Regions from separate parts of the Streptomyces sp. KL2 genome, predicted to be linked through region 3. Evidence: riboswitches for the same ligand, from Rfam matches in the RefSeq annotation. Region 3 holds a riboswitch; each other region holds the start of a gene.

Region 1 (7,005 bases), 1.8 Mb from region 3:
GAGGCTAGCCACCCGTTCGAACGTCAGCGCAGCGGGCGGAAAAAGGCGCGCAGATCGCCGGTGAGGAGGCCGGGCCGCTCCAGGGCGGGGAAGTGGCCGCCCCCGGCGAAGCGGCTCCAGTGGGCGGCGGCGCCGTCGGGGTCGGCCAGGGGGCGGAGGCCGGTGCCCGAGGAGGCGAACTCCGCGACGCCGATGGGTACGTCGGCGGGGACGTCGGCGGGGACACCGGTGCCCGGCCCGCCCGCCGGGCGGTTCCGGGCGAGGTGCTCCAGCTCGCGGCGCGTCTCGTAGGTGAAGTGGGCCGTGGAGGCGCCCAGGCGGCCGAGCCAGTACAGCGTCACCTTCGTCAGGAGCAGGTCGCGGTCGACGGCGTCCTCGGGAAGTTCGGCGGCCGGGTCGGTCCACTCGTGGAACTTCTCCGTGATCCAGGCCAGTTGGGCGACCGGCGAGTCGGTGAGGCCGTAGCCCAGGGTCTGCGGGCGGGTGGACTGGATCCGGTACGAGCCCATCCCGTCCTCCGCGAAGGCGGGTCCGGGCCGCACGCCCACCGTCCCCGCCGCCGAGAGCACCGGCACCATGTCGTCCGTGCCCGCCATGGCGAGGTGCAGGCCGGCGACGTGCCCGGGAACCGTCCGCCGCAGGGTGCCCGCGATGCCGCCGCCGACATCGAAGCCGTGGACGCCGTAGCGGTCGTGGCCGAGGCGCCGCATCAGCTCGGCGAAGGCGGCGGCCGTGCGCATCACGCCCCAGCCCGGCCCGGCGACGGGGGTGGAGAAGCCGAAGCCGGGGGTGGACGGGGCGATCACGTGGAAGGCGTCCGCCGGGTCGCCGCCGTGGGCACGGGGGTCGGCCAGGGCGTCGGCGACCAGGAGGAAGTCCACCGGCGATCCGGGCCAGCCGTGGCACAGCAGCAGCGGCAGGGCGCCCGGTTCGGGCGAGCGCCGGTGGAGGAAGTGGAGGGTCTGCCCGTCGACGGTGGTGGTGAACTGCGGGACGGCGTTCAGCCGGGCCTCCTGTGCGCGCCAGTCGTAGGCGGTGCGCCAGTACTCGGCCAGTTCCCTCAGGTACGCCAGGGGCACTCCCCTGCCCCAGCCGGGCTCGGGCGACTCGGCGGGCCAGCGCGTACGGGCCAGTCGCTCCCTCAGGTCCGCCAGCTCGGCGTCGGGGACCTCGATGCGGAACGGGTGGACGGCGGCGGGGGCGCCGGGCACGGTCGCCCCGGCGGGTGCGGTGCTCCCGGCGCTTGCGGGGTTCTCGGTGGTCTGCTGCTTCATGGGGACGACGTTAGGAAGGCTTGAGGAACACTTCTTTCCTCAAGTGGACGGCAGAATGAGGGAATGCTGGAGACCTCCGCACGGCTGCTCCGCCTGCTCTCGCTGCTCCAGTCCCGTCCCGACTGGTCCGGCGCCGAGCTGGCCGAACGGCTCTCGGTGACGCCCCGGACCGTCCGCAACGACATCGGCCGGCTGCGCGCCCTCGGCTACCGGATCCACTCCACCACCGGTACGGCCGGCGGCTACCGGCTCGGCGCCGGTGCGGCGCTGCCGCCGCTGCTGCTGGACGACGAGGAGGCCGTCGCCGTGGCCGTCGGTCTGCACGCCGCCGCGGCCGGCTCGGTGACCGGCATCGAGGAGGCCTCGCTGCGCGCCCTCACCAAGCTGCGGCAGCTCCTGCCCTCCCGGCTGCGCCACCGGCTCGACGCGCTGCGCGCCGCCACGGTCTCGGTGGGCGGCCGGCACGGGCCGACCGTGGACCCCGGGGTGCTGACCGCGATCGCCGCCGCCGTACGCGACCGGGAGCGGCTGCGCTTCGACTACCTCGCCCACGACGGAACGCAGAGCGTGCGCACCGTCGAGCCGCACCGCCTGGTCCACACCGGGCGCCGCTGGTATCTGCTGGCCTGGGACGACGGCCGCGGCGACTGGCGCAGTTTCCGCGCCGACCGCGTCCGCCTCCGCACCCCGAACGGTCCCCGCTTCACGCCCCGGGAGCCGCCGGGCGGCGGCGCCGTCGAGCATGTGCTGCGCGGGACGGGCTCGGCGGCGTGGCGGCACCAGGCCCGCGTACGGCTGCACGCGTCCCCGGCGGAGGCGGGCGAGCGGATCGTGCCGACGGCCGGGCTGCTGACCGACGACGGCGGGGGCGGGTGCGTGCTGGAGACCGGGGGCGACTCCCTCCACAACCTCGCCGCGTTCCTGGGCACCCTGGACCTGCCGTTCACCGTGCTCGACCCGCCCGAGCTGCGCGACCTGCTGCGCACCCTCGCCGACCGCTACCGGGCCGCCGCGGACGATCCCCATACGCCTTGACTTGAAGGCGACTTCAACTGTGAGGGTGGTTACGTGACACGAGGGCACGCCCTGTGACCGACGAGGAGGCACCCATGTCCATGACACCCGTATATCCCGACCCCACCCGCCCCGAGGCCCGAACCGTCCTCATCAGCGTCTGGGACGTCGGCACGCCCGAGCGGCAGCGGGCCGCCGCGGACGCCATCGCAGCCACCTGGGGGAAGCGGGAGTGGCCGACGCCGGGCATGCTGTCGTACAGCGTCTACGCGGGGGCCGACGGCCGGACGCTGCTGCACTACTCCCAGTGGACGGGCGAGGAGGCGTACGAGGAGTTCGTGCGCACCCACCGGCAGGAGCGCAACGACGAGATCGACGACGCGGTGCCGGGGATCGAGCGGCTGCGGCTGACGCGCACCCGGCGCTACCGCAGCCTGCCGCAGGAGCGGGACGGACGGGGGCGGGACGGAAAGCGGCCCGAGCCGGGGTGCGTGGTGGTCGTGGAGGTCGGGTTCGAGGGGCCGGACGAGGCGCGGCAGCGGGCATGGGTGGACACCGTGGCCGCGGCGATCGAGGACGACGGCGCCGGCGGGGGCCTGCCGCCCGGCGGCATCTCGGCCCACTTCCATCTGAGCACGGACGGCACGCGCGTGGTCAACTATGCGGAGTGGGAGAGCGAGCAGGCGCACATCGACGCGCTGGAGGCGCCGGGCAGGGGCATCGGCTCGCCGTCCCCGCTGTGGGACCGGGTGCGGAACTTCCCCGGGATGGTGAGCAACGACGTGGCGCGCTACCGGCTGCTGTTCTCCACCGAGCGCCCCGGGGAGCCGGCGGAGCGGGCTGCGGCGGCACGGCAGGCGTGACAGGCGTGGCGGGCGCCGCAGGCGCGGTGGGCGCGTGCGGGCGGGGAAGGCCGGCAGCCCTGGTGTCGGGGGGGGATGAGCCACCAGGGCCGCCGGGGTGTGGGAGCCGGCGTGCGAGAGCGCGGGCGGGGCCCGCGGGCCGTCGGCCGGACCGCCGTCAGATGGACTGGCCCTTGCTCCGCAGCCAGGTCAGCGGGTCGATCGGGTCGCCGCCGCCGGGACGGACCTCCAGGTGGAGGTGCGCTCCGGTGGAGTTGCCGGTGGAGCCGACGCGGCCGATGACGTCGCCGGTGGTCACCTTGCCGGTGGTGACGGTCATGGAGGACAGGTGGCAGTACCAGATCTCCGTGCCGTCGTCGAGCTTGAGGATGATGCGGTAGCCGTAGGAGCCCGCCCAGCCCGCCTCGACGATCTCGCCGCTGTGCACCGCCTTGACCGGGGTGCCGGTGGGGGCCGCGAAGTCCAGGCCGGTGTGGTTGTTGGCCCACATCGAGCCGGACTGGCCGTAGGTGGAGGTGAGCTGGTACGAGGCGAGGGGGAGGGTGTAGCTGGCCGCGAGCTTGGCCAGGCGCTCGGCCTCGGCCTTGCGCGCCGCCTCCTCGGCGGCCTTGCGCTTGCGCTCGGCCTCCTCCGCGGCGGCCTGTTCCGCGGCCTCGTCGGCCGCCTCGTCCGCCGCCTGGGCGGCGGCCTTCTCGAGCGCGGCCTGGGCGGCGCCGGTCTGCTGCTGGTCGGCCTGCTGGAGGATGCGCGCCCGCAGCGCCTCGCCGGCGTCCGCCGTCACGACGGTCGTGGTGGCGTCGGAGGTGTCCAGGCCGGCCTGGGTGACGGTGCCGCCGAAGGGGCTGGTGGCCTCCCCCTGCGGGGCGGGGCCGTTGTCGTCGCCGCCGGAGACCATGCCGCCGACGACGGGGAGGCCCTCGGCCACGGCGCCGAGGTCCACGTCCGGCAGGGAGATGGCGACCGGGGACTTGTCCTTGGCGGTGGCTATGCCGCCCGCGCCGACGGCGGCGATCACGCCGACGCCGAGGACCGCTCCGCTGCGGGCCATGCCGTTGCGCTGCTTGGCGACGCGGTGCCGGCCGCGGACCGGACGGACGGATTCCTCGGTCGGGTTCCACACCGGCCGGTCGCCGTCGCTTTCCGGGCCGAAAGGGGTGAAAGCGGCGGTGTGCGGGTCGTACGAGACCTCGGGGGCCGGGCTGCTGGACGCCACTGGGGCGCTCTCCTTTCCTTCCTTCTCGCCTACCGGGTTAGCTGACGGGTTCGGAGCAGGAAGGTCTCCTACGGATCCATACGGGCATGCCGCATGGCCCCGATTCACCCCAATTGGTGGTTCCCCGGTTCCCTGCGCGCGTCCTCGCTGTTGGCGGGGCCGCGCGTACGGGATTCGGCGACGGCGCACGGTGCCGCCCTCTTCGGCGACAGTGACGACCGCGCTGCGTTATCGAACGTTAATAGAGGTGCGCTCCGGATTCCAAGTCCCCTCTTTGGATATGGGGCTTTCTTGACGGAGGACTATCGGGGCATTGACGGGCCAATTCGGGCGAGTCGACCGCCGGATCGGCGCATGAGACGCACGCCACACCATCTGACGTTGCCTCAGATGTTATGCGGAGGGGCGCATGGCGGCTACGGACGGTCACCGCCGGCCGGAGGCTCCGGGGGCCCGGGGTCGCGCATGACCGCCAGCAGCGCCATGTCGTCGGACCGGTGCCCGCGGGTGTGCGCGTCGACGTCCGCGAGGAGGTGGTCGAGCAGGGGGGCCGGCCCGGGGAAGTGCCGGCCGCGCAGCCCCTCCACCGGGTCGTAGAAGGCGTCCGCCGCGTTCCGCGCCTCCGTCAGGCCGTCGGTGTGGAGCAGCAGCAGGGAGCCGGGCGGGAAGGGCACCGGTCCGGTCCGCCCGCTCCCGGAAGCCCCCGCCAGGTCCCCCAGCCCCAGCGGCAGCGCGTACGCCTCCGTGTCCGGCTCCAGCAGCCGCACCTCCCCCTCCCCGGTCAGCAGCACCGGCGGCGGATGGCCCCGGTTGACGATCCGCAGGCTCCCCGCTTCCCCGGCCGGGATCTCGGCGAGCACGGCCGTGACGAACTCCTCCGACCGGCCCGCCCCCGTCTCGCGCTGCCCGGCCTCCCGGATCAGGGCGTGCTCGATGCGGTCGGCGACCGCCGCCAGGTCCTCCTCGGTCTCGGCCGCCTCCCGGAAGGCGCCGAGCACGACGGTGGCCGTGCCGACGGCGCCCGTCCCCTTGCCGCGCACGTCGCCCACCAGCAGCCGCAGCCCGTACGGCGTCCGCTCCACGCCGTACAGGTCGCCGCCGATGCGGGCGTGCGCCTGCGCGGCCTCGTAGCGGACGGCGATCCCGAGGTCGCCGACCCGGCCGGGCGGCACGGGCAGCACCGCGAGCTGGACGGCCTCGGCGACCCGGTGGGCCGATGCCACGCTGATGTCGCTGTGGTGCAGCACGCGGCTGAGGACGAGGGCCAGCACTCCGACGGTGGTGTTGGTGACCAGCCGCGCCGTGCTCTCCGCCGGGGGCAGTCCGGCCCGCACCAGCAGGGCGAGGACCACGGCCGTCGAGGCGGCCACCATGGCCGCCGTGCCGCCGAACGTCCACAGGGCCGCGGCGACCAGGCACGCCGCGATGAACGGCGCGCTCAGGAACACCTCGGGAGGGGTCAGCAGATTGACCGCCAGCCCCATCAGGACCAGCAGCAGGGGCAGCAACCAGGGCGGGCGGCCGACGACGGGGATGACACGGGCACGGGTCCTGCCCCCGCCCGTGTCCTGCCGCCCGTCGCCGTGCACCCCTCCAATCTTCCCGATGCCCGGCGTCCCGGCGAGTCGATCAGGTCCGGCCGGACGACGCCGGACGCCGGGGCACCGAGCACCAGGGCCCGGGCACCTACGCCCGGCGGGCGGCGACCGCGCGGCGCACCCCGTACGAGGCGGCACCGGCCGCCAGCACCGCCGCGCCCAGGAGCACCGAGGCGAGCGGCAGGGCGAAGGCCAGCACCACGCACCCGGTCAGCCCCACCGCCGGCACGATCCGCGGCGGGCGCCCCTCGCCGGGGCCGAGGGTCCAGGCGGAGGCGTTGGCGACCGCGTAGTAGGCCAGGACGCCGAAGGAGGAGAAGCCGATCGCGCCGCGCAGATCCGCCGTGGCGGCCACCACCGCCACCACCGCGCCGACGGCGAGCTCGGCGCGGTGCGGCACGCCGGAGCGCGGATGCACGGCGGCCAGCGCGGACGGCAGGTGCCGGTCGCGGGCCATCGCCAGGGTGGTGCGCGAAACGCCGAGGATCAGGGCCAGCAGCGAGCCCAGCGCCGCCACCGCCGCCCCGGCGGTGACGACCGGGACCAGCTCCGGTACGCCCGCCGCGCGCACCGCGTCGGCCAGCGGCGCGGTCGCCCGGCCCAGCGCGTCGCCGCCCAGCACACCGAGCAGCGCGACCGCGACGGCGGCGTAGACGACCAGGGTGATGCCCAGCGCCAGGGGGATCGCCCGGGGGATGGTGCGGGCCGGATCGCGCACCTCCTCGCCGAGGGTGGCGATGCGCGCGTACCCGGCGAAGGCGAAGAACAGCAGGCCCGCCGCCTGGAGCACACCGCCGGGCGAGACGCCGCCGGACGTGTCCGCCCCGGACGGCGAGGACCAGAAGGCCAGCCGTGCGGCGTCCGCCTCGCCGGAGGTCAGGCAGGCGACCACGACGGCGGCCAGCACCGCCAGGACGGTCGTCACGATCGCGCGGGTCAGCCAGGCGGTCTTCTGAACGCCCGCGTAGTTCACCGCCACCAGTGCCACCACCGCCGCGACCGCGACCGCGTGCGCCTGTTCCGGCCACACGTACAGGCCCACC
Region 2 (7,005 bases), 2.3 Mb from region 3:
CGAGTTCGCGTTCCCGCTGCCGATCTACGCCATCTGCGACATGCTCGGCGTCCCGGCCGAGGACCAGGACGACTTCCGCGACTGGGCGGGCATGATGCTGCGTCACGGCGGCGGCCCGCGCGGCGGGGTGGGCCGGGCGGTGAAGCGGATGCGCGCGTACCTGGCGGACCTGATCCACCGCAAGCGCGGCGACCTGGGCGACGACCTGATCTCCGGCCTGATCCGGGCGAGCGACCACGGTGAGCACCTGACGGAGAACGAGGCCGCGGCGATGGCGTTCATCCTGCTGTTCGCCGGTTTCGAGACCACCGTCAACCTCATCGGCAACGGCACCTACGCGCTGCTGCGCCATCCAGGGCAGCGGCGGCTGTTCCAGGAGGCGTCGGCGGCGGGCGACACCGGGCTGCTGCAGACGGCGGTGGAGGAACTGCTGCGCTACGACGGGCCGGTGGAGCTGGCGACCTGGCGGTTCGCCACCGAGCCGGTGGAGATCGGCGGACAGCGGATCGCCACCGGCGATCCGGTGCTGGTGGTGCTGGCCGCCGCCGACCGCGACCCGTCGAGGTTCGCCGACCCGGACACCCTGGACCTCACGCGCGGTGACAATCCTCACCTCGGATACGGCCACGGCATCCACTACTGCCTGGGGGCGCCGCTGGCGCGGCTGGAGGGGCGGGTCGCCCTCACGGCCCTGCTGGGACGCCTCCCCGACCTGCGGCTCGCGGCGGAACCTGCCGATTTGCGCTGGCGGGGCGGCCTCATCATGCGAGGGCTGCGCGAACTGCCGGTGGAGTTCGAGCCGGTGCGCGGGTGACGCACAGTCACGTACGTGATCCGTGCGTGATCTGCGAGACACTGACTTGTGATGATCGGCCCGGTGACGCTACGTTCAGCCGTCAACCGCTCAACCTTGCCGTCTGTCCACGCACGAGAGGCTCCGCACATGCTTTCCGGGAACGGTAGACACCGCCGCCCCCGCCAGGCTCCCGCCATCTTCGTCACGGCAGGAGTGACCGGCGCGGGGTTCGCCATCCCCCTGCTGGGGGCGGCGGGCGCGCAGGCGGCAGACCTCGACACCTGGGACCGGGTCGCGCAGTGCGAGAGCGGCGGCCTGTGGAGCGCCGACACCGGCAACGGCTACTACGGCGGCCTCCAGCTCACCCAGGAGATCTGGGAGCAGTACGGCGGTACGTCGTACGCCAAGCGCCCCGACCTCGCCAGCCGCAGCCAGCAGATCGCGGTGGCCGAGAAGATCCTCGCCGACCAGGGGCCGGAGGCCTGGCCCTCATGCGGCGTCAACGCCGGGCTGCGCCACGACACCACCGGCGAGGCCCCGGCCATCGACCCGGGCAACCTCCTGCCGGAGGAGGACGCGCGGGACGGCGGGAGCGGTGGGAACGGCGGGGGCCTCCTGGACGGCGTCCTGCCGGGCGGCGACGCGGCGGAGGAGGACTCCCCGGCCGCCGGCGGGGGCGGGTCCGGCGGCGCGGAGGACGGCGCCGAGGGCGAGCGGAAGGCCCCGAAGGACGGCGGTGCGGAGGACGGTGCCCAGGACGAGGGCGCGAAGGGCGGCGGCGCGGAGGACGGCGCCGAGGGCGACGGTGCGGAGGACGGCGCCCGCGCCGGGGCGGGGGAGGGCACCGGAAAGCACCGCGGCGAGCGCGACCCGCGCGAACTGGATCTGGAGCGCGGGGCGGAGAGCCGGGCGCCGGAGGGCCGGGAGACCGCCGGCGACGGACGCTCCGAGGAGGCCGCCGACCGCTCCGCCCGCGCCGAGCGCCCCGCGCTGGCGGGCACCGTGAGCGGCCTGGGCTCCCGCGGGAGGGACGAGGGCTATCTCGTGCGCCCCGGGGACTCGCTCGTGACGATCGCCCAGGAGCACGGCGTGCCGGGCGGCTGGAGCGGGCTGTACGAGAGCAACAAGGACGTCGTGGGCGAGGATCCGGACCTGATCCTGCCGGGGCAGGAGCTCTCTCTCGGATGAGTGCGGACGGCCCTGCGGGATGACCCTCCCGGGCGACTGCGGCGTGTCGTTCCTGTCCGGCCTAATGCTCCTCATCTGACCTGCGGGTTCCATCCGTGCGGGCGTCAGAAAGGGTGAATCGCCGGTTTCTGACATGCTTTGAGACGGATGTACCGGTGTGCTTACCGTCGTGTCGCTCGCACCGCGAGTGCCACCGACCGCAGCGCCGAATCCTGCCGGCGGCCGGTGGGCAGTCGTCGCGTCAGCGCCGATGGCAGGAGCGGGGGAACCAGGTAGGCGCCGCCCAGGACCGCAGGGTCCGAAGCGGCTTGGGGTGAAGTCGCCCGGGGCTCCGCGCCCCGGACGGCCGGGCTTGCTCACTGCCCGAACCCGACAGCTCACCTCGCAGGCGTCGGTGAGATAAGGGACGTCCATGCTGTTCACCGGCAAGGGGCACGACAGCCGCACCGCCAGAGCCGTCCGCGCGGCCGCGCTGACGGGCGCCGCGGGCGCCGCCATCGCCGTTCCGGTGGCGGGCGCGCCGGGCGCCTCGGCCGCCTCCGTCGACACCTGGGAGCGGGTGGCCCAGTGCGAGTCCGGCGGCGACTGGTCCATCAACACCGGCAACGGCTACTACGGCGGGCTGCAGTTCTCCCAGTCCAGCTGGGAGGCCGCCGGCGGCACCCGGTACGCGCCGCGCGCCGACCTGGCCACCAGGGAGCAGCAGATCGCCGTGGCCGAGCGGCTGCTGGCCATGCAGGGGCCGCGCGCCTGGGCCTGCGCCGAGAAGGGCGGCCTCACCGCCGACGGGCCCGCGGCCGAGGTGGACCCGGGCGGCGGCCGTTCCGTCGGCCCCGGCACCGGGCGGACGTACTCCGAGTCGCAGAACCGCTCCCGCCCGCAGTCGCAGAACCAGTCGCAGAAGCAGTCCCAGGAGCAGTCGCAGGAGCAGTCCCGTTCGCTGTCGCAGGGCGCCTCCGAGCGGGCGGACGGCCACCGGGACGGCGCCGAGTCCGGCTACACGGTCAAGTCCGGCGACACGCTGCGCGCCATCGCCGCCGCCCACGGCACCACCTGGCAGCAGATCCACCAGGACAACGCCGACGTCATCGGCGACGACCCCAACCTGATCTTCCCCGGCCAGCAGCTCCGGGTCTGATCCCCTGCTGTGCCCGCCCCGGCGCCGCCCCGTCACCCGGCGGCGCCATCCCGGTGCGGTGTGTCACCTCCCTTGGCGGAGGGCGCGCCGCACCGGGTTTATTCAATTTGGAAACAAAGCGCTCTCACCCTCTCTGATCTGCGATTTCATCCTCCGTTCCGCCGTATGGCACGGGCTGTCGGCGAGGTGGCGTGCGCGGGCCGGATAGGCTCAGGGCACTGAGACCCGACACACACGCCCGACACACACGAAGGAGACCCTCGTGCCGTCCATCGACGTCGTAGTGGCCCGCGAGATCCTCGACTCGCGAGGCAACCCCACGGTCGAGGTCGAGGTCGGCCTCGACGACGGCAGCACCGGCCGTGCAGCCGTTCCGTCCGGCGCCTCCACGGGCGCCTTCGAGGCCCTTGAGCTGCGTGACGGAGACAAGAGCCGCTACGGCGGCAAGGGCGTCGAGAAGGCCGTCCTCGCCGTCATCGAGCAGATCGGCCCGGAGCTGGTCGGATACGACGCCACCGAGCAGCGCCTGATCGACCAGGCGATGTTCGACCTGGACGCCACCCCGGACAAGTCCTCCCTCGGCGCCAACGCCATCCTCGGCGTCTCGCTGGCCGTCGCCCACGCCGCCTCCGAGGCGTCCGACCTGCCGCTGTTCCGCTACCTCGGCGGCCCGAACGCGCACCTGCTGCCGGTGCCGATGATGAACATCCTCAACGGCGGATCGCACGCCGACTCCAACGTGGACATCCAGGAGTTCATGATCGCGCCGATCGGCGCCGAGTCCTTCTCCGAGGCCCTGCGCTGGGGCACCGAGGTCTACCACACCCTCAAGAAGGTGCTGAAGGAGCGCAACCTCTCCACCGGGCTGGGCGACGAGGGCGGCTTCGCCCCCAACCTCGGCTCCAACCGCGAGGCGCTCGACCTCATCCTGGAGGCGATCAAGCAGGCCGGCTACACCCCCGGCCAGGACATCGCCCTCGCCCTGGACGTCGCCGCCTCCGAGTTCCACAAGGACGGCCGTTACGTCTTCGAGGGCCAGGAGCGCACCGCCGCCCAGATGACCGACTACTACGCCGAGCTGGTCGAGGCGTACCCGCTGGTCTCCATCGAGGACCCGCTGTTCGAGGACGACTGGGACGGCTGGAAGACCATCACCGAGCGCCTGGGCGACAAGGTCCAGCTCGTCGGTGACGACCTGTTCGTCACCAACCCCGAGCGCCTGGCCCGCGGCATCGAGGAGGGCGCCGCCAACGCCCTGCTGGTCAAGGTCAACCAGATCGGCTCCCTGACCGAGACGCTGGACGCCGTCGAGCTGGCCCAGCGCAACGGCTTCAAGTGCATGATGTCCCACCGCTCCGGCGAGACGGAGGACGTCACCATCGCCGACCTGGCCGTCGCCACCAACTGCGGCCAGATCAAGACCGGCGCCCCGGCCCGCTCCGAGCGCGTCGCCAAGTACAACCAGCTGCTGCGCATCGAGGAGATCCTCGACGACGCCGCGGTGTACGCCGGACGCTCGGCGTTCCCGCGCTTCCGCTCCGCGGACCGATGAGCACAGCCGCTCCGCGGACCGGTGAGCACGGCCGGTCCGCGGACCGGTGAGCACGGCCGCGGGAAGCGGCCCCGCCGTCACCGCGTCCCCGCCGCCGTCCCGTACGGTGGCGGGGACGCGGCGGCATGCGGCGGCCCACCGCGGCGGCACGGCGACGACAGGGCAGCAGGGGAGGCGAGGTGGCCGCGGAACGGGACAGGTTCTCCACCGCGACCAGGCTCAGGGCACTGGGCACACAGGCGGCCGAGCGCGTCTACCGCGCCCAGAACCGCCGGATGCGCGCCCCCCGCCGCAGCCGGCTGACCGGCCGCGCCGCACTGCTCGTCCTGGTCCTGTGCTCGCTCGTGGTCGCCCTGGCCTACCCCATGCGGCAGTACGTCTCGCAGCGTGCGGAGATCGAGGAGCAGCGGCGCCTGGTCGAGGAACTGCGCGGCCGGGTCGAGGAGAAGCGCGATCTGAAGGCCCGCTGGAAGGACCCGGCCTACGTGGAGCGGATGATCCGCGAGCACCTGCTCTACGTGCGCCCCGGCGAGACCGGCTACATCCTCCCGCGCGGCACGGCCGACCGTACCGGCGAGGGCGCCTCCCGCTCCCGCCGCACCGCCGAGCCCGGCCCCACCGAACAGGCCTGGTACCGGCACCTGTGGGACGGAGTGGACGCGGCGGACGCCTCCGGCGCCGCCGGGCAGCGCCCCTGAGCGGTCCGGAAGCGGCCCGGACCCCGACCGCCCCGCCGGGCCCCCGCGCCCGGCCCCGACACCCCTGAGGCATCCTGGCCACATGGAAACGCCCCCGCCCCGTACCGAGCCCACCGCGCCGACCGAAGCCGACGTCGAGGCATTCCAGCAGCAGCTCGGCCGTCCGCCGCGCGGTCTGCGCGCCATCGCGCACCGCTGCCCCTGCGGGCAGCCCGACGTGGTGGAGACCGCGCCGCGGCTGGAGGACGGCACGCCCTTCCCGACCACGTACTACCTCACCTGCCCGCGCGCGGCCTCCGCGATCGGCACCCTGGAGGCCGAGGGCGTGATGAAGGAGATGACCGAGCGGCTGCGCACCGACCCGGAGCTGGCCGCCGCGTACCGCCGGGCGCACGAGGACTACATCGCGCGCCGCGACGCCATCGAGGTGCTGGAGGGCTTCCCCAGCGCGGGCGGGATGCCCGACCGCGTCAAGTGCCTGCACGTCCTGGTCGCCCACTCGCTGGCCGCGGGTCCGGGCGTCAACCCGCTGGGCGACGAGGCGATCGCCATGCTCCCGGAGTGGTGGAGCAAGGGGCCGTGCGTGAGCGCGGCCGGGGACGGCAGGGGCGGCGAGGACAGCGGGGAGGGTGCGCGGTGACGGGGACGGCGAACGGCACGACGGCCGGCGCGGCGGCCGGCACGACGGTCAGGGTCGCGGCCGTCGACTGCGGCACGAACTCCATCCGCCTGCTCGTCGCCGACATCGACCCGGCCACCGGCGAACTGACCGACCTCGACCGCCGGATGACCATCGTCCGCCTCGGCCAGGGCGTGGACCGCACCGGGCGGCTGGCCCCCGAGGCGCTGGAGCGCACCTTCGCGGCCTGCCGCGAGTACGCCGAGGTGATCCGCGGACACGGCGTCACCCCCGGGCGCACCCGCTTCATCGCCACATCCGCCTCGCGCGACGCCGAGAACCGGGACGACTTCGTGCGCGGCGTCGTGGACATCCTGGGCGTCGAACCCGAGGTGATCACCGGCGACCAGGAGGCCGCGTTCTCCTTCACCGGCGCCACCAGGGAGCTGGCGGGCGCGGAGCACCTGCCGGGGCCGTACCTGGTGGTGGACATCGGCGGCGGCTCCACGGAGTTCGTGGTCGGCGAGGACGGGGTGCGGGCCGCCCGCAGCGTGGACGTCGGCTGCGTCCGGCTGACCGAGCGCCATCTGCTGCGCGACGGCACGATCACCGATCCTCCCTCGAAGGCGCAGATCGCCGCGATGAGGGCGGACGCCGAGGCCGCACTGGACCTGGTGGAGGAGACCGTCCCGCTGGCCGGGGCGCGGACGCTGGTGGGACTGGCCGGCTCGGTCACCACCGTCGCCGCCGTCGCGCTGGGACTGTCCGAGTACGACCCGTCGGCCATCCACCACTCCCGGATCGGCGCGGAGAAGGTCGCGGAGGTCACCGCGCGCCTGCTGGCCGCCACCCACGACGAGCGCGCCGCCATCCCCGTGATGCACCCGGGCAGGGTGGACGTGATCGGCGCGGGCGCCCTCGTCCTCCAGACGGTCATGGAGCGCACCGGGGCCGAGGAGGTCGTGGTCAGCGAGCACGACATCCTCGACGGCATCGCCCACTCCCGCGCCACGC
Region 3 (7,005 bases):
TGGGCGCGAAGTCGACGGTGTCCTCGTCGATCGACTCGACCATCAGCCCGGCCGCCGGGGCGGAGCGGCACTCGGTGTACCGCATGGCGGCGGGCGGGTCGTCGTTGCCCAGCGAGCCGAAGTTCCCGTGCCCGTCCACCAGCGGCAGCCGCATGGAGAAGGGCTGGGCCAGGCGCACCAGGGCGTCGTAGATGGCGCTGTCGCCGTGCGGGTGGAGCTTGCCCATCACCTCGCCGACGACGCGTGCGCACTTGACGTAGCCGCGCTCCGGCCGCAGCCCCATCTCGTGCATCTGGTAGAGGATCCGCCGGTGGACCGGCTTGAGTCCGTCGCGCGCGTCGGGCAGGGCGCGCGAGTAGATGACCGAGTAGGCGTACTCCAGGAAGGAGCCCTGCATCTCGTCGACGACGTCGATGTCGAGGACGCGCTCCTCGAACTCTCCCCCGGGCGGCGGGGTCTTCGTGCTGCGGCGGGCCATCGCGGCTGCGACTCCTTCTTGCGTACTGCGGACTGTGTGTCCCCGTACCGGGGCAGGGGGCGGACGGGCACCATTGTGGACCTCGGCACCGACAGTCCGGCCCCCGCCCCGAACCGTACGGGAACTTCGCGCTTTGTCCGGTCGCTTGCATACAGTGACCACACACGCGTTGTGAGAACGCGGTCCGCGATCGCGATCGAAGGGACTCCCTGCCCATGGCTCACACGGCCTCCCCTCCGCCCACCGCCGGCGGCCTGACGGCGACCGAGCACCGGCTGGCCAACGGCCTGCGCGTGGTGCTCTCCGAGGACCACCAGACGCCGGTCGCCGCGGTCTGCCTCTGGTACGACGTCGGATCGCGCCACGAGGTCGCCGGGCGCACGGGTCTGGCACACCTCTTCGAGCACCTGATGTTCCAGGGATCGGCACAGGTGAAGGGGAACGGCCACTTCGAGCTGGTGCAGGGAGCGGGCGGCTCGCTCAACGGCACCACCAGCTTCGAGCGCACCAACTACTTCGAGACGATGCCCGCCCACCAGCTGGAGCTGGCGCTGTGGCTGGAGGCCGACCGCATGGGGTCGCTGCTGGCCGCCCTGGACGAGGAGTCCATGGAGAACCAGCGCGACGTGGTGAAGAACGAGCGCCGCCAGCGGTACGACAACGTGCCCTACGGCACGGCGTTCGAGAGGCTGACGGCGATGGTCTACCCCGAGGGCCACCCGTACCACCACACCCCCATCGGCTCCATGGCCGACCTGGACGCCGCCTCCCTGGAGGACGCGCGGGACTTCTTCCGCACCTACTACGCGCCGAACAACGCCGTACTGGCGGTCGTCGGCGACATCGACCCGCAGCGGACGCTCGCCTGGGTCGAGAAGTACTTCGGCTCCATCCCCTCCCACGAGGGCAAGCGGCCGCCGCGCGACGGCTCCCTGCCGGAGGTCATCGGCGAGGAGGTCAAGCAGATCCTCCACGAGGAGGTGCCCTCCCGGGCGATGATGGCCGCCTACCGGCTGCCGCACGACGGAACCCGTGAGGCGGACGCCGCCGACCTGGCGCTGACGGTGCTCGGCGGCGGCGACTCCTCCCGCCTGCAGACCCGCCTGGTCCGCCGTGACCGCACCGCCGTCACCGCCGGTTTCGGCATGCTGCGGCTGGCGGGCGCGCCCTCGATGGGGTGGCTGGACGTGAAGGCCTCCGGCGACGCCGAGATCGCCGACATCGAGCGGGCGGTCGACGAGGAGCTGGCCCGCTTCGCCGAGGAGGGACCGACCCCGGCGGAGATGGAGCGCGCCCAGGCGCTGCTGGAGCGCGAGTGGCTGGACCGGCTGGCCACGGTCGGCGGCCGCGCCGACGAACTGTGCCGCTACGCGGTGCTGTTCGGCGACCCCCAGCTCGCCCTGACCGCTGTGGAGCGCGTGCTCCAGGTCACCGCCGACGAGGTGCGCGAGGTGGCCGCGGCCCGGCTGCGCCCCGACAACCGCGCGGTGCTGATCTACGAGCCCACCCAGGTGACCGCCCCCGACACCGGGGCCGACGTCTCCGAGGGCGCCACCGTCTCCGAGACCGGCTCCGCCGCCGACACCCACGACCAGGAGGCCGCTCAGTGAGCGACGCCACGGCCCAGAACGGAATGTCGATGGAGTTCCACCCCCAGCCCCGCGGCGGCGAGCCCCGGCCGTGGGCGTTCCCCGCCCCCGAGCGCGGCGAACTGCCCAACGGGCTGACCGTGCTGCGCTGCCACCGCCCCGGCCAGAAGGTCGTGGCCGTCGAGGTCAACCTCGTCGCGCCGCTGGAGGCCGAGCCCCGGGACCTGGAGGGTGTGGCCGGGATCATGGCCCGGGCGCTGAGCGAGGGCACCGACCGGCACAGCGCCGAGGAGTTCGCCGCCGAGCTGGAGCGGTGCGGCGCCACCCTGGACGCGCACGCCGACCACCCCGGTGTGCGGGTCTCCCTGGAGGTCCCCGCCTCCCGGCTGACCAGGGCGCTGGGTCTGCTCGCCGACGCACTGCGCGCCCCCGCCTTCCCCGAGGGCGAGGTCGAGAGGCTGGTGCGCAACCGCCTGGACGAGATCCCGCACGAGCTGGCCAATCCCGCCCGCCGGGCGGCCATCGCACTGTCGAAGGAGCTGTTCCCGGCCGACTCCCGGCTCTCGCGTCCCCGCCAGGGAGCCGAGGAGACCATCAGGGACATCGACGCCGCGGCGGTGCGCGCCTTCTACGCGGAGCATGTGCGGCCCTCGACGGCCACGGCCGTGGTGGTCGGCGACTTCACCGGGGTGGACCTGGACAAGGCGCTGGCCGAGACCCTCGGGGACTGGAAGGGCGCGGCTGCCGGGCCCCGCCCGGTCCCGCCGATCACCGCGGACGACACCGGCCGGGTGGTCGTCGTGGACCGGCCCGGAGCGGTGCAGACCCAGCTCCTCATCGGCCGGATCGGCCCCGACCGGCACGACCGGGTCTGGCCCGCCCAGGTGCTCGGCACGTACTGCCTGGGCGGCACGCTCACCTCCCGCCTGGACCGGGTGCTGCGCGAGGAGAAGGGCTACACCTACGGCGTACGGGCCTTCGCCCAGGTGCTGCGCTCCTCGCCCGAGGGCACCGGCGCCTCGATGCTGGCGATCAACGGCTCGGTGGCCACCGATGTGACGGGTCCCGCACTGGAGGACCTGTGGCGCGTGCTGCGCACCCTGGCGGAGGAGGGCCTCACCGACGCCGAGCGCGACACGGCCGTGCAGAATCTGGTGGGGGTCGCCCCGCTGCGTTACGAGACGGCGGCGGCTGTGGCCGGCACCCTCGCCGACCAGGTGGAGCAGCACCTCCCCGACGACTACCAGGCGAAGCTGTACGCCCGCCTGGCCGAGACCGGCACCGTGGAGGCGACGGCGGCGGCCGTGGCCGCCTTCCCCGCCGACCGCCTGGTGACGGTGCTGGTGGGAGACGCGTCACAGATCGCCGACACGGTGCGCGACCTGGGCATCGGAGAGGTGACGGTCGTCACGGACCAGTGATCCCCGGCCGCGCCGCGGCGGCTGTGCGACGGAAGGCCCTTGGTGGGATTGCCACACCAAGGGCCTTCCGTATGTCCGGTTTTGGGCTGTTCCGGTGGGTGGCCTGTGTGGTGTGGCCTACAAAAGGCGCTATTTGCTTGCTCGCTCAAATTTGTCCGTTTAGCGTCGACCCCGCTGGCCGTCAGAAGTGACCGCGACCGCGGCCGACGGCAGTGATCGCCGAGTCCCCCGAGCGGGGGAGCCGGGGACCCACCCTCCCGCCCTTCTGCGCGGGAGCGGTCCTCTTCCGAGGCACCTGGGGTGAATCGGGCCGTGCGCCCGTAGGAGACCTTCCTGCTCCGAACCCGACAGCTAACCCGGTAGGCGAGAAGGAAGGAAAGGAGTACGCCACCCATGGCGTTCACCCGTGCCACCGCGCAGCTCGCCGAGAAGCTGACCGAGAAGCTCACCGGGCTCACCGAGAGCCTCACAGAGAAGCACCACCTCTCCAGCCGCTCCGTGCGCACCCGCGCCGGTCTGGTCGGAGCCGCCGCCGTTGCCGTCACCGGCGTGGTCGGCGCCGCCGCCACCCCCGCGATCGCCGCTCCGGGCGAGGGCTCGCGAACCTACGCCCTGGGCTTCGTCCAGGCCATGGCCGTCGGCGACACGATCGCCGACGACGTCAGGGCCCAGGCCCGGGCCCAGCAGCGCGTCGCCGACGCCGCCGCGGAGAAGGCGGCCGAGGAGAAGGCCGCGAAGGAGAGGGCCGCGAAGGCCGCCGAGAAGGCTGCGAAGGCTGCCAAGGCCGCCGAGAAGGCTGCGAAGGCTGCCAAGGCCGCCGAGGAGCGCGAGGCCGCCCAGAAGAAGCGCGCGAACGAGCGCGCCGGCCGCTCCGCCGAGCGCCGCTCGGCCACCGGCTACGCCGACCCGGTCGCGGGCGTGGACACCACCACCACCTACAAGCAGGCCGGCGCCTCCTGGTCCTCCGGCAAGCACAGCGGCATCGACTTCCCCGCCAACACCGGCACCCCGGTGCGGTCCGTCGGCCCGGGCACCGTGGTGACGGTCGGCTGGGGCGGCGCGTACGGCAACCAGATCGTCATCCGCCACGACGACGGCAAGTACACCCAGTACGCCCACCTGTCCGCCACGAAGGTCTCGGCGGGCCAGAAGGTCGACGGCGGCCAGCAGATCGGCGCGGTCGGCTCCACCGGCAACAGCACCGGCCCGCACCTGCACTTCGAGGCCCGCAACGGCGCCTACTACGGCTCGGACTTCAACCCGATCACCTATCTGGCCGGCAAGGGCGTCGACGTCTGACGGACCCGGCCCGCAGGGCACCCGGCAGTCACGCACCGGCATCCGCCGCGCGGCCCGCGAGGTCGCGCGGCGGATGTTTTCACGTCTGTTTTCCGACGGGCATCGGAAAACGTGTGGCAGTGGAATACAGTTCGTCCCTGCGGCACTTCGGGAAACATGGAGACGGCGGCGGAGGTCGGCCCATGCGCATTTCCGCGCACATGGTGTGCAGCGCGGTCCGTGACGACATCGTCTCCGGTGTGTTCCCGCCCGGGGCCCGGCTCACCGAGGAACTCCTCGCCAGACGCTACGGCGTCTCGCGCGTCCCGGTGCGCGAGGCCCTGCGGACCCTGGAGTCGGAGGGCTTCGTCGTCTCCCGCCGCCACGCGGGCGCCTGCGTCGCCCAGCCCACCGAGCAGGAGGCCGCCGACCTGCTCGACATCCGCGCCCTGCTGGAGCCGCTGGGTACCGCGCGGGCCGCCCGGCGCCGCACCGAGGCGCAGCTGAGGGTGCTGCGCGGGCTGGTCCGCCTGGGCCTGCAGCGCGCGGAGAGCGGGCGGCTGTCCGATCTGGGGGCCCTGGAGGACTGGTACCACGAGACGCTGGCCCGGGCGTCGGGCAGCCCCAGCCTGGCCTCGCTGCTCACACAGCTGCGCCGCAAGATCAACTGGGTGTACGCCGCGGAACCGCCGCTGCGCGCGGTCGCCGTGTGGCGGGAGCACGGAGCCGTCGTGGACGCCGTCGCGCGCGGTGACGCGGAGCGGGCGCGCGCCCTGGCGAGCGAGCACGTGGAACGCTCCGTCGCGGTGCGCCGCGAGCAGCGGCCGGTGGCCGCGCGCGACGGCCGCCGGAAAGGCCCGGTGAGAAGAGCGAAACACGCCGTAAACACGCCGTGTGACAATTCGTAACAGGAATTGTGTATGCAGGACGGGAGTACGCGGGGAATGCGTTCCCGAAATGCTTCGGGTGCGGAGAAAGGCTGCGGGGCGTTCGCCCCGCAGCCTTAGCCGGTGTCTTCCTCCGGTGCTTTCCGCCGCGTTTCCACGCCGGGTCCGTATCCAGTGCCGTGTACGGGCCCGGTCCGGCGCGGCCGGGTGCCGGACCGGGTGGCTCAGACGGCTCCGGGCAGCTCGTCCAGCCCCTCGGAGACCAGCTTCGCCAGCCGGTCCAGGGCGGTGTCGGCGTCCTCGGCCGCGGAGGCCAGCACGATCTCCTGGCCGCCCTCCACCCCCAGTCCCAGTACCGAGAGCATCGAGGCGGCGTTGACCGGTTCGCCGTCCGGCCTGGCCACGGTGACGGGGACGCCCGAGGAGGTCACGGCGCGGACGAAGATCGCGGCGGGGCGGGCGTGCAGGCCCTCGGGCCAGCCGACGGTGACACGGCGCTCTGCCATGGTGTTGCCCTTCGGGTCGAAACGGATCGGAGCGGACCGGGCCGGGTCCGGTCGGGACCGGGGCGCATGTCCGGGGCCCAGCCCAGCTTCGCACAGGCGGGCGCCCGGGAAGGGGAGCCGACACCTCCGCGATCTGGGGCCCGGTGACTAGGCTGGCCCCCATGCGGACGCCGAGCGAGCCTGCCTACCCCGCCCACTGGGAAGCCGACGTGGTGCTGCGCGACGGCGGCACGGCCCGGGTCCGCCCCATCACGCCCGACGACGCCGAGCGCCTGGTCAGGTTCTACGAGCAGGTCTCCGACCAGTCGAAGTACTACCGCTTCTTCGCCCCCTACCCCCGGCTCTCCGACCGCGACGTACGCCGCTTCACCCACCACGACTACGTCGACCGGGTCGGCCTGGCCGCCATCGTCGGCGGCGAGTTCATCGCCACCGTCCGCTACGACCGCATCGACTCCTCCGGCCGTCCCGCCTCCCTGCCCGCCGACGAGGCCGAGGTCGCCTTCCTCGTCCGCGACGACCACCAGGGCCGCGGGGTCGGCTCCGCCCTGCTGGAGCACATCGCCGCCTGCGCCCGCGAGCGCGGGGTGCGCCGCTTCGTCGCCGAGGTGCTGCCCGCCAACACGAAGATGGTCAAGGTCTTCACGGACGCCGGCTACTCCCAGAAGCGCAGCTTCGAGGACGGCGCGGTCCACCTCACCTTCGGCATCGAACCGACCGAGCAGTCCCTGGCGGTCATGCGGGCCCGTGAGCAGCGCGCCGAGGCCCGCTCCGTGCAGCGGCTGCTGTCCCCCGGCGTGGTCGCCGTCATCGGCGCCAGCCGCAACCCGGGAGGGGCCGGGCGCA

What was found. A riboswitch is a leader RNA that binds a small molecule or an ion and turns the genes downstream of it on or off. The one in region 3 is predicted to bind cyclic di-AMP.
Region 1: another riboswitch for cyclic di-AMP. It lies ahead of QPK52_RS14175 (M23 family metallopeptidase); the one in region 3 lies ahead of QPK52_RS06155 (M23 family metallopeptidase).
Region 2: another riboswitch for cyclic di-AMP. It lies ahead of QPK52_RS16595 (transglycosylase family protein); the one in region 3 lies ahead of QPK52_RS06155 (M23 family metallopeptidase).

What each region holds. Positions count from the first base shown of each region.
Region 1 is NZ_CP127170.1:3,119,636-3,126,640, reverse strand. It holds gene QPK52_RS14190 (epoxide hydrolase family protein) at 24-1,274, opposite strand; gene QPK52_RS14185 (helix-turn-helix transcriptional regulator) at 1,338-2,309, shown strand; gene QPK52_RS14180 (antibiotic biosynthesis monooxygenase) at 2,390-3,151, shown strand; gene QPK52_RS14175 (M23 family metallopeptidase) at 3,309-4,364, opposite strand; cyclic di-AMP (ydaO/yuaA leader) riboswitch at 4,376-4,554, opposite strand; gene QPK52_RS14170 (PP2C family protein-serine/threonine phosphatase) at 4,781-5,953, opposite strand; gene QPK52_RS14165 (APC family permease) at 6,051-7,005, opposite strand, start outside.
Region 2 is NZ_CP127170.1:3,656,154-3,663,158, forward strand. It holds gene QPK52_RS16585 (cytochrome P450 family protein) at 1-814, shown strand, start outside; gene QPK52_RS16590 (transglycosylase family protein) at 944-1,984, shown strand; cyclic di-AMP (ydaO/yuaA leader) riboswitch at 2,220-2,390, shown strand; gene QPK52_RS16595 (transglycosylase family protein) at 2,397-3,122, shown strand; gene eno (phosphopyruvate hydratase) at 3,385-4,674, shown strand; gene QPK52_RS16605 (FtsB family cell division protein) at 4,854-5,372, shown strand; gene QPK52_RS16610 (DUF501 domain-containing protein) at 5,455-6,012, shown strand; gene QPK52_RS16615 (exopolyphosphatase) at 6,009-7,005, shown strand, end outside.
Region 3 is NZ_CP127170.1:1,357,885-1,364,889, reverse strand. It holds gene QPK52_RS06170 (DNA topoisomerase (ATP-hydrolyzing) subunit A) at 1-478, opposite strand, end outside; gene QPK52_RS06165 (M16 family metallopeptidase) at 694-2,088, shown strand; gene QPK52_RS06160 (M16 family metallopeptidase) at 2,112-3,488, shown strand; cyclic di-AMP (ydaO/yuaA leader) riboswitch at 3,696-3,868, shown strand; gene QPK52_RS06155 (M23 family metallopeptidase) at 3,882-4,787, shown strand; gene QPK52_RS06150 (GntR family transcriptional regulator) at 4,970-5,674, shown strand; gene QPK52_RS06145 (HPr family phosphocarrier protein) at 5,878-6,159, opposite strand; gene QPK52_RS06140 (GNAT family N-acetyltransferase) at 6,321-7,005, shown strand, end outside.